Linked DNA regions of Roseimaritima multifibrata. Each later gene encodes a partner of the first gene's protein in a complex. Links are inferred from orthologs where the notes say so. Each region holds a gene or a part of one and is shown in the gene's direction. Other genes may lie near its edges.

Region 1 (4,692 bases):
CGACCACGCGGGACCGACGGTTTTCTTCCATAAAACTTCTGCGTCGGTCCAGTCGGTGGAAAATTCGCGAACCGGAACGACGCCGTTTCGCATGTTTCCCAAGAATCCTGCGAATTCCGGAACCTGCGTCACTTGCAGATCGGCCGTTCCCAGACCTTGCGATGCGACCGGGGGACGCCGGAGTGAACGTAATTCAAAGGTCGGCACCAATTCGCCGGTCACTCCGGTGATCTTGTAAAGCGATAGAAACAGTGCCACCGCTGCGATCACGGATAACGTTGGGATCCACCTTAGGACTGGCATCGGTCCCCGCCGAATCGACCAAACACTAAGCGAAACCAAGGCAATCACGCCAAGAACGTAGCTGCCCATGTTCATCCATTGATTGTCTGTCCAGGGTTTGACCCCTTGGCAAATCAACAGCAGAACCACGCATGCCAGGGCAACCCAGAAACCATAATGAGGGCGGCGCGGTGTCTCTTTGGGAATATCCATTCGGAACCTAGGTCCATCCCGCAATATCGAGGTTGTGCTTGTAAGGAGCCGATGTTTTTCGATTTTAAGCCATGCGGCGTTCTTCGAGTTTAAGCCATGCGGATTGGATTCATCCAGGAGGTCCCTATTCTTCCATGACCAATTTCGCCGGATTGCAGCCCTTGAAACCTGCTTGCTGCCCTGCCCTCTTGGGCGAGGTGGGGGCGCCACTGCAGGTGGACGTAACGAGAGTGACCGTCTTTCCAAGGGGGGATGGGGACGAGGCCCGGTGTCGACGGTGGGCGTCCCGTGGGCGGGGGATGATTAATTCCGTCTACGTGGTTACCGATTCGCCCTGATTTGGTGGTCAGTGGGGGACCGTCGATTGTCGCCCAGAGATTGGCCCGCTACACTGCGGCTTAATAGTTTGCAAAGCATCATTGGTCCTCCGGAGAGCAGAATGTCTACGGCTGTCAGTCGCGAACCGTCCAAGAAAGACCCGCTAAACCTGACACTACAAGGGCAGGACATACAACTTCCGGTTCTTGAGGGAACCGAAGGGGAAGTTGCGATCGATATCAGTCAGCTACGTAAGCTGACCGGGGCGATTACTTTGGATGAAGGTTTCGTTAATACCGGTAGCACCACCAGCGCGATTACCTTTTTAGACGGCGAAAAAGGAATCCTGCGTTATCGTGGTTACCCGATCGAAGTTCTCGCCCAAAATTGCGATTTCCTAGAAATCAGTTACCTGCTGATCTACGGCGATTTGCCTAACGCGGCTCAAGCGGCTGAGTTCCGCAGCAACATTCGTGAACATACCCTGATCCACGAAGAGATGCGTTCGTTCTACGATGGCTTCCCTCGCGATGCCCATCCGATGGCGATTTTGAGCAGTGTGGTTGGAGGCCTGTCGACCTTCTATCAAGATTCACTTGATCCTTCCGATCCGCGACAAGTGGAAATCTCCATTCATCGCTTGTTGGCAAAACTGCCGACAATCGCTGCTTATAGCTATAAGAAATCAAACGGCCAGCCGTTCATGTACCCGCAGAACCGCCTGGGGTACTGCGAGAATTTCTTGCAAATGATGTTTGCCACGCCGACGGAATCTTACGAAATCGATCCCGATTTTGCCGATGCACTGCGGTTGCTGTTGATTGTCCATGCCGACCATGAACAAAACTGTAGTACCTCGACCGTGCGGATGGTGGGCAGTAGTAACGCAAACCTGTTCGCTTCAATCTCCGCAGGAATTTGTGCCCTGTGGGGGCCATTGCACGGTGGAGCCAACGAAGCGTGCGTCAATATGCTTGAACAGATCGTCGCCGATGGTGGCGACGTCCAGAAGTATATCGATATGGCGAAAGATAAAACAAACAACTTCCGCTTGATGGGCTTTGGTCACCGCGTCTATAAAAACTTTGACCCGCGTGCCAAGATTATTAAGGCCAGCTGCGATCGCTTGCTGGAAAAACTAGACCTGGATGATCCGCTTTTCGAAGTCGCTCAGCGATTGGAGGAATCGGCGTTGCAGGATGAGTATTTCGTTGAACGAAAACTTTATCCGAATGTCGACTTCTATTCGGGTGTGATCTATCGAGCCTTGGGAATTCCGGTGCAGATGTTTACGGTCCTGTTTGCGATCGGCCGGTTGCCCGGCTGGATTGCCCATTGGCATGAAATGCATCAGTCCCCAGGGAAACGTATCTATCGCCCTCGTCAGGTTTACACTGGGGCGACCGAACGTGCATTTGTGCCTCTGGATCAGCGGCCATAGAAGAGGATACGTTCCTGATCGCACTGAATCGAACTTTGAATGATTTTTGCGGATGACCTTTGCGGATGATTTTACTGCTCGATAATTACGATTCCTTCGTTCAGAACCTGGCTCGCTATTTGCGATTGCTGGGGAAAGAAACCAAGGTGATCCGTAGTGACCAGATTACGGTTGCGGAAATCGAGCAACTCGATCCGGCAGCGATTGTTCTGTCGCCGGGACCACACGGTCCGGCCGATGTCGGTTGTGGAGTGGAAGTGGTGCAGCAACTGCACATGCAGATTCCGATTCTTGGGGTCTGCTTGGGGCACCAGACGATCGCTCATGCGTTCGGCGCAACGGTCGCTCCCTGCCCTACCATGCATGGCCAAAGTAGTCGGCTGAGCCATTCAGGGCTTTCTGTTTTTGCCGGCTTGCCCTCCTCCTTTTCGGTTGGCCGATACCACGCCCTCTCGGTACGACGCGACTCTTTGCCCGACTGTTTGCAAGTGACCGCGGTCAGTGAAGATGGCCAAATCATGGGGGTCCAGCACCAAGACTGGCCCGTTCACGGCGTTCAGTTTCATCCTGAATCGGTGCTGACTCAGTTTGGGATGGAAATCTTGCAAAATTTTTGTGCGGTCCGGAAACCTGCGACTGTGGCAACATCGTGATCCTGGAATCTCTGGTCACGACGGTCGATGCCACTGGGAAACCTCATCTTGCTCCTTTGGGGCCCGTTGTTGATCGGCAGTTCGAAAGTTTCCAATTGCATCCGTTTGTCGGGACGCGGACTTTCGCTAATTTGCAGGCGACCGGCAGAGCCGTTGTCCATGTCACGGATGATTCCCTGCTGTTGGCGCGATCGGCCATCGGATATGTCCCGGCCGAAACGCTGGTTGAATGGGTAGATATCGCGGGCGATCGCTTTCCTGTCTTAAAGGACTGCTGCCGCTGGTATGCACTGCAGATGACCGACTGGGAGGATCACCCCCAGCGACCGACGGTGCAATCCGTTATCTTGCAGCAGCAGCGAGTACGCGATTTTTTTGGCTTCAATCGAGCTCAGTCGGCGGTGGTTGAAGCGGCCATCTTGGCGACTCGCGTTCACCTGATTACCGATGACGTCCTTCGTCCCCAGCTACAACAATTGGCCACATTGGTCGAGCGGACCGGCGGAGACAACGAACAGCAAGCTTTTGCGCTGCTTGAGAAATACATTGACCAAACGGCCTCCAAACGTGAACTCTGATCGCTCGGGTATCGATATTCGGACCGGGGCACGGTTGCATTTTGGATTGCTTGATACCATGGCTCCATTCGGTGGCGTGGGGTTGATGATCGATCGCCCGCAGACGTTTGTTCGCGTCGAGCCAGGCGAACGTTTTGCGGTTCGCACGCCCGCGGTATCCGAACAACTGGATCGAGGTCAATCCGATCGCGATAAAGCGGATGTCGAGCAACGCGTGTTGAGTGTGACTCGCCGATTCTGTCAACAATTTGCGGCCGATTTTCCGGAACTGCCTGCGGTGACGTGCACGGTTTTCCAGCGTCCCGCAGCCCACACGGGACTGGGAACAGGGACTCAGTTGGCCTTGGCCATCGCCAGTGGCTTATGCCAACATTTGAAGCCAACCTTTGCAACCAAGCGGATCATCCAGACCGTCGCGGGTCGCGGCGCTCGTTCTGGAGTCGGTAACGAAGGTTTTTTCTCTGGAGGTATGATCGTCGATACGCCACCCGTGCGAGCGATCGACTTTCCCGGTGAATGGACGATGGTGCTGTTGCAGCCTCAGGTGGCTTTAGAACCGGTTGCTGGTTTGGAAGAGAGTCAGCGGTTTTCGCAATTGCCGGTCCCTGCGGAGTCCCATCGGCGGTCACTGATGGAGGGGCTACAGCGTTTGGTCTCCGCCGTCGAACAACAGAACTTCGCGGAGTTTTCCGAAGCCGTCTACGAGTACAATCATCGCAGCGGAGAATTGTTTAAAGCCAGCCAGGGGGGCGCCTATAACGGAGCGGAAGTGACCCGGTTGATTACTCAGCTTCGAGAGATGGGGATTCAGGGCGTCGGGCAAAGTTCTTGGGGGCCCACGGTCTTCGCCTGTTTCCCAACGCGTTCGGATGCCGAAACATTTTGTCAGTTTCCTCCAGCAGCATCCAGCACCGCCACCTTGGTCAGCGCCCAAGCCATTCGGCACTAGGGTGTCGGGATGGTCTTTTTAATCCAGCGATTGGCAGATGCATTGCTGTTGGGGATAAGCCAAGGATCCGCGTCGCAAGCGAATCGCGACTTTGAATAATCGGACTCGCACGCATGCAGCTAGTATACTAGGGGACGCGGCAACAAGCGGTGGATGGATGCGCCGCAGCGCTGTAAACAGATCCCCAAGATCCCTTCATTTTAAACCATCCCAAGCACCGTGATTGACATGTCTTTCCCACGCCAACGCGTTGCCGAA
Region 2 (4,764 bases), 2.4 Mb from region 1 along the record:
GAGGTGGTTGTGAACCTTGCTGACGAGATCGGTTTTGCGTTCACCATCGACATCTTGCCGATAACCGTAGCCGCGTTAATGACACCGAAGTGGATAAAGCGTCATTGGCAGATCCCGTCTCAGGCAACAGAGATTTTTGTTCCCGGCTATATCGATCAACCAGAGGAACTCCAACAGGCGACATCGGTTCCCATATCGGTCGGCCCTAAGGATCTCCGCATGTTGCCCGATTCCTTTGGCTCCGACCAGTCGATGCTTGAGGATTTTGGCAGGTACGACATTGAAATTCTGGCCGAGATCAACCATGCGTCCAGGCTCCCGGCGGAGGACCTTCGCAAACAAGTTGCAAGATTGAAAAGCGACGGGGCCGACTGGATCGATTTAGGTTGCAGCCCCGGTCGACGTTGGGACTCGGTCGGCAGCACGGTCGCCATGATCCGCGACATAGGGATAAAAGTTTCGATCGACACGTTTGACCCTTGGGAGGCAAAGGAAGCAGCCCGCTGTGGCGCCGAATTGGTCCTATCGGTCAATGCATCGAATCGCAAACAAGCCTTGGACTGGGGCGTTGAGGTGGTCGTCGTTCCCGATCGCCCCGACGACTTGGATTCGCTGCTGCAGACCATCGATTTTTTGGCAACCCAAAACGTTCCCATGCGAATCGATCCAATCCTGGAACCCATCGGGATGGGCGGCCCTGTCCGAAATGGGGCCCCCAGCGGCTTTACTGCCAGTTTGCAGCGTTACAGTGCCGTGCGGAAACAATTTCCCGAAATCGAAATGATGATGGGAATTGGAAACCTGACGGAATTGACCGATGTCGATTCCGCCGGTGTCAACGTCCTCCTCCTAGGAATCTGTCAGGAACTAGGAATTCGGAGCGTCCTGACCACCGAGGTGATCAACTGGGCAAGGTCATCGGTTCGTGAATGCGATCATGGCCGGCGTTTAGTGCATCATTCTGTGCAGCATGGAATTCCACCCAAGAGAATCGATCCCTCGCTAGTGATGTTAAGAGACCCTAAACTGCGACCTCATTCAGACGAAATGTTCGCATCCATGGCCGCTCAGCTGAAGGACAACAACTACCGTCTTTTCGCGCAGCAGGAACAAATCCACTTGCTATCTGCTGGCTTACACCTTCAGGCAAAAGACCCTTTCGAATTATTTGCCGAACTGCTTCAGCACCAACAGAGCGACAACGTTGATGCGAGCCACGCTTTCTATCTTGGGTACGAAATGGCGAAAGCGATGACCGCACTGCATTTGGGAAAACAATACGAACAGGACGAAGCCCTATCGTGGGGCATGTTAACTCAAGCTGAAAAAACTCATCGACTAAGCCGAGCCAGCCGCCATCGTTCGAAGCCCCCATCCGGCAAAACAAACGATCGCGAGAACCAGAAGACCGATCCATGAAGCCCGCTGCGTTAACGTTTCGCTTCCCAACAAACTTTCGCCCTCTAGACGTTTTTCAGCGACTGGCAAGGCGTCCTGGCTGTTTATGGCTGGACAGTGCGTGTACCGGTCCCGATGGCACGGGCCAATACTCTTATCTGACCTCCGACCCGATCGATCAATTCAGTCTACGACCATCTGACGAATCGGGTTGGAAAAAGATGCTGGAATGGCTGGCACTGCAACGCGCTCGCTATCTCTCCTCTCCGACGATCGCAGGAGCCCCAGCTTTTCAGGGCGGCGTGGCAGGGCTGCTAGGTTACGACGCGGCTCAGTGGCTTGAATCGATCGGCGAACTGCCAACCAACGATCTCCCCACCTCGCCTATTTGGCTTGGGGTCTATGACTGGGTGATTGCATTTGACCATCAGCAAAAACACGCAGATTTAATCGTTCAGCCCTGGAGTGATTCGCCGCAGCTTCGCCATGATCAAATTCAAGGCTGGCTTGAAGCCCCCGCAACAGAGGCTCCAGCCCAAAGTCAAGACTTCACACGCCGCCCGGTATCTGGTCAATTCCCGACCGCGCGCTCTCCCGAACTGACCAGCAATTTTTCTCCCGCCGGTTTTCGCTCAGCCGTTGCCCAGATCGTGAAGCGAATTCGAAAAGGAGATAGTTTCCAGGTCAATCTCGCTCAGCGATTGCTATATCCGCAACAGGAACCAGCAGCCGACATCTATCAGCGTCTTCGTTCAACCAACCCGGCTCCAATGGCCGGATATTTGGATGCGGGCGATTTCCAGGTCCTTAGTTCTTCCCCCGAGGGATTTTTACAAGTCATCGCCGACAAAGTGGTAACACGTCCGATCAAAGGAACAGTGCCACGCACGGGGAATACAGCTCAGGACGAAGCCCTCGCAGATCAATTGCGTCAAAGCAAAAAGGACCACGCCGAAAATGTCATGATCGTCGATCTCATGCGAAATGATTTGTCTCGAGCATGCGTTGACGAAAGCGTCCGCGTCGAAGCGTTGTGTCAGGTCGAATCTTACGCCTTTGTACAACACTTGGTTTCAATCGTGCGTGGCGACCTTCGCCCCGACCGGACGATTGAAGACCTGCTAAGCGACTGTTTCCCAGGCGGTTCGATCACCGGAGCCCCGAAGATCGAAGCGATGCGGACCATTTCACAACTGGAGCCTCATTGTCGTGGGCCGTACTGCGGATCGCTTGGTTACCTAAGCACCGGTGGCAACGCTGACTGGAATATTCTGATCCGCACGCTAACCATCGCCCACGGCTGGATTCAAATTCCAGTGGGAGGCGGAATTACGGCTCAAAGTGATCCGGTCGAAGAAGAAGCAGAAACGTGGCACAAGGCGGAAGGGATGCTGCGAGCCATTCTGTAAAGCAAACGGAGCGAACGTTTTGGCGACCACCCCAAGCGATCGCCTGCACGCTCCCCAGCACTTCGATACGCTCAGTGCCAAAGCCGATCGATGCCTCAACGGGCGCCGAGCATTGCTAGCACAGCCCACAGGATTTATTGTTTTTCACGTTGATCGTCTCCCCCGACAGCGGTAGGATACAAGAGTCAAGTTGACTCGCTTTTTTCTCTTGCATGGGGCAGATCCAATGTGCAATGTAAATCGAAGTGAAGTGTTCAAGGCAAACGAGGTGAGCGTATATCATGTGATGAACCGCACAACTCGTGGCACATATCTATTCGGAGTCGAACCCGTTTTTGGACGTGACCACAGGCATCGACGAGACTGGTTTAAAGAACGGATGGCATTGCTTGCGCGTTTCTTTTGCATCGATGTTTTGGCCTATAGCATCCTGTCCAACCACTGGCATGCCGTCCTCCGCAATCGGCCTGACCTAGCAGCCAAGTTGACGCCACGTGAGGTCGCGATTCGTTGGCTTTCCGTCACCTCACGAGCGAAATGTCGGAACAAGAACGGCGGAGAGATCACAGAATCCGAAATCGCTCAGATCGTCAACGACCCGCAAGCACTTGAAGAGCGTCGCGCAAGGCTATCGAATATTTCATGGTTTGTACGGCAAATGTGTCAAACGCTTTCCAGACGCTGCAACAAAGAGGACGAAGTAACCGGTCACCTTTTCGGTAGTCGATTCAAAATGAACCGTCTGCCGACGGAAGAGGAAATTCTAGCCGGGATGCTGTACGTCGATTTAAACCCACTTCGAGCCGGCTTGGCCGACGCCTTAGACGACTTTGCCGAAGTTTCGATCAGCGACCGGTTACAAACGCTTGACGGCCAGGCAGCCAATCTCGAGTCATGGTTGGCGCCGCTGGAGCTGGAAGGCGAAGTCGACGGCAAGAAGGTCGTCATCGCTAACAAACTCACCACCGCCCAGATCGAGGAACAGGCACGAAAAAGGGAAGCCCTAAACGAACGTCTTGGATGCATTCCCATGAAACTTGAGGCCTACCAAGAACTGCTTTGGCATCTAGCCATTCAATCACGCCCGGAACTGCAAGCTTCCGATCGCCTGCCGGCTAGCATATTCCAAAGCCCAATGGAGCTAGGAGGAAAAACCGTCAACCTGGAAGTGTTAATCGAACGGCACGCGAAAATGGGGCGTCGCTGTAAATCGCCCCTAGACCGACACACCCGCGACGCCATCAATCGGCGTTTAGCCGCCGGCAGGATATCCGCTCCGCTAGACAATACCTGGTCGACAGTCTGACCTAGCCAATCGGTCCCCACCTCCAAAAACAACGTCTCAAAAGTCAAAAACCGGCCTTTGATCGCTACCGGTCCATCAACATGCCCAAAAACACGTCCCAAAACGTCAAAAACTCCTCACCGAAAAGCCAAATCCAGGCCCCAAAACCGTCACCCACCCCTCGAACCCCCACGCAGCAATCTCGATTCCCCCTCCCAGACATAGACTGTCCTGGCTCTTTTGTTCCAGGCGTAGACTGTCCTCATTCTTTTTTTGGGTTGTTGTGGCCCGCTAAGACCGGCGGAAGCGGCTTCCTAGGCGAAACAAAGCGACCGTTCTTCGGCATTGCATGGATTTCCACGCCGTTAAGAGGTGAAAACATTCGGCAATCTCGCTAAACTCTGGTTTGCTTCGAGCGACGAACCCTCACCTACCTAACGTTTCGTCTGCTATTTCCTTGAGTTTGTTGACGTAAGAGAGAGTGCACCCCATGTCGGATTCCGCTGCCAATCACGTGGACCATATCCTAACCGAAGACCGTCTTTTCCCACCTCCCAAAAGTCTTGCCGAAGGCGCGGTGATTGGATCGGAAGCAGAGTATCAAAAGCTGTACGACCAAGCCGCAAACGATCCAGATACCTTTTGGGATGCGATGGGCAAAAAGCATCTCCA

The links.
Region 2: the proteins of FF011L_RS19040 (region 1) and FF011L_RS10290 are in contact, whole or in part, in a solved structure (PDB 8RP0), measured with the Escherichia coli proteins. The link is inferred for Roseimaritima multifibrata from one-to-one orthologs.

Annotation. Positions count from the first base shown.
Region 1 is NZ_CP036262.1:5,249,994-5,254,685, reverse strand. Bases 1,186-4,113 are described here. They hold FF011L_RS19040 (anthranilate synthase component II), read left to right. Parts: upstream 1,186-2,319; coding sequence 2,320-2,907; downstream 2,908-4,113. Other genes in these bases: FF011L_RS19030 (hypothetical protein), read left to right, coding at 3,475-4,113; FF011L_RS19035 (DUF447 domain-containing protein), read left to right, coding at 2,904-3,485; FF011L_RS19045 (citrate synthase), read left to right, coding at 1,186-2,254. Also shown: FF011L_RS19050 (outer membrane protein assembly factor BamB family protein), read right to left, coding at 1-495; more of FF011L_RS19045, read left to right, coding at 935-1,185; more of FF011L_RS19030, read left to right, coding at 4,114-4,434; FF011L_RS19025 (methyltransferase domain-containing protein), read left to right, coding at 4,663-4,692. UniProt on the Escherichia coli protein: Part of a heterodimeric complex that catalyzes the two-step biosynthesis of 4-amino-4-deoxychorismate (ADC), a precursor of p-aminobenzoate (PABA) and tetrahydrofolate.
Region 2 is NZ_CP036262.1:2,805,775-2,810,538, reverse strand. What follows is about bases 612-3,611. They hold FF011L_RS10290 (anthranilate synthase component I family protein), read left to right. Parts: upstream 612-1,415; coding sequence 1,416-2,807; downstream 2,808-3,611. Other genes in these bases: FF011L_RS10285 (hypothetical protein), read left to right, coding at 3,094-3,611; FF011L_RS10295 (DUF6513 domain-containing protein), read left to right, coding at 612-1,419. In the rest of the region: more of FF011L_RS10295, read left to right, coding at 1-611; more of FF011L_RS10285, read left to right, coding at 3,612-4,113; acs (acetate--CoA ligase), read left to right, coding at 4,583-4,764. UniProt on the Escherichia coli protein: Part of a heterodimeric complex that catalyzes the two-step biosynthesis of 4-amino-4-deoxychorismate (ADC), a precursor of p-aminobenzoate (PABA) and tetrahydrofolate.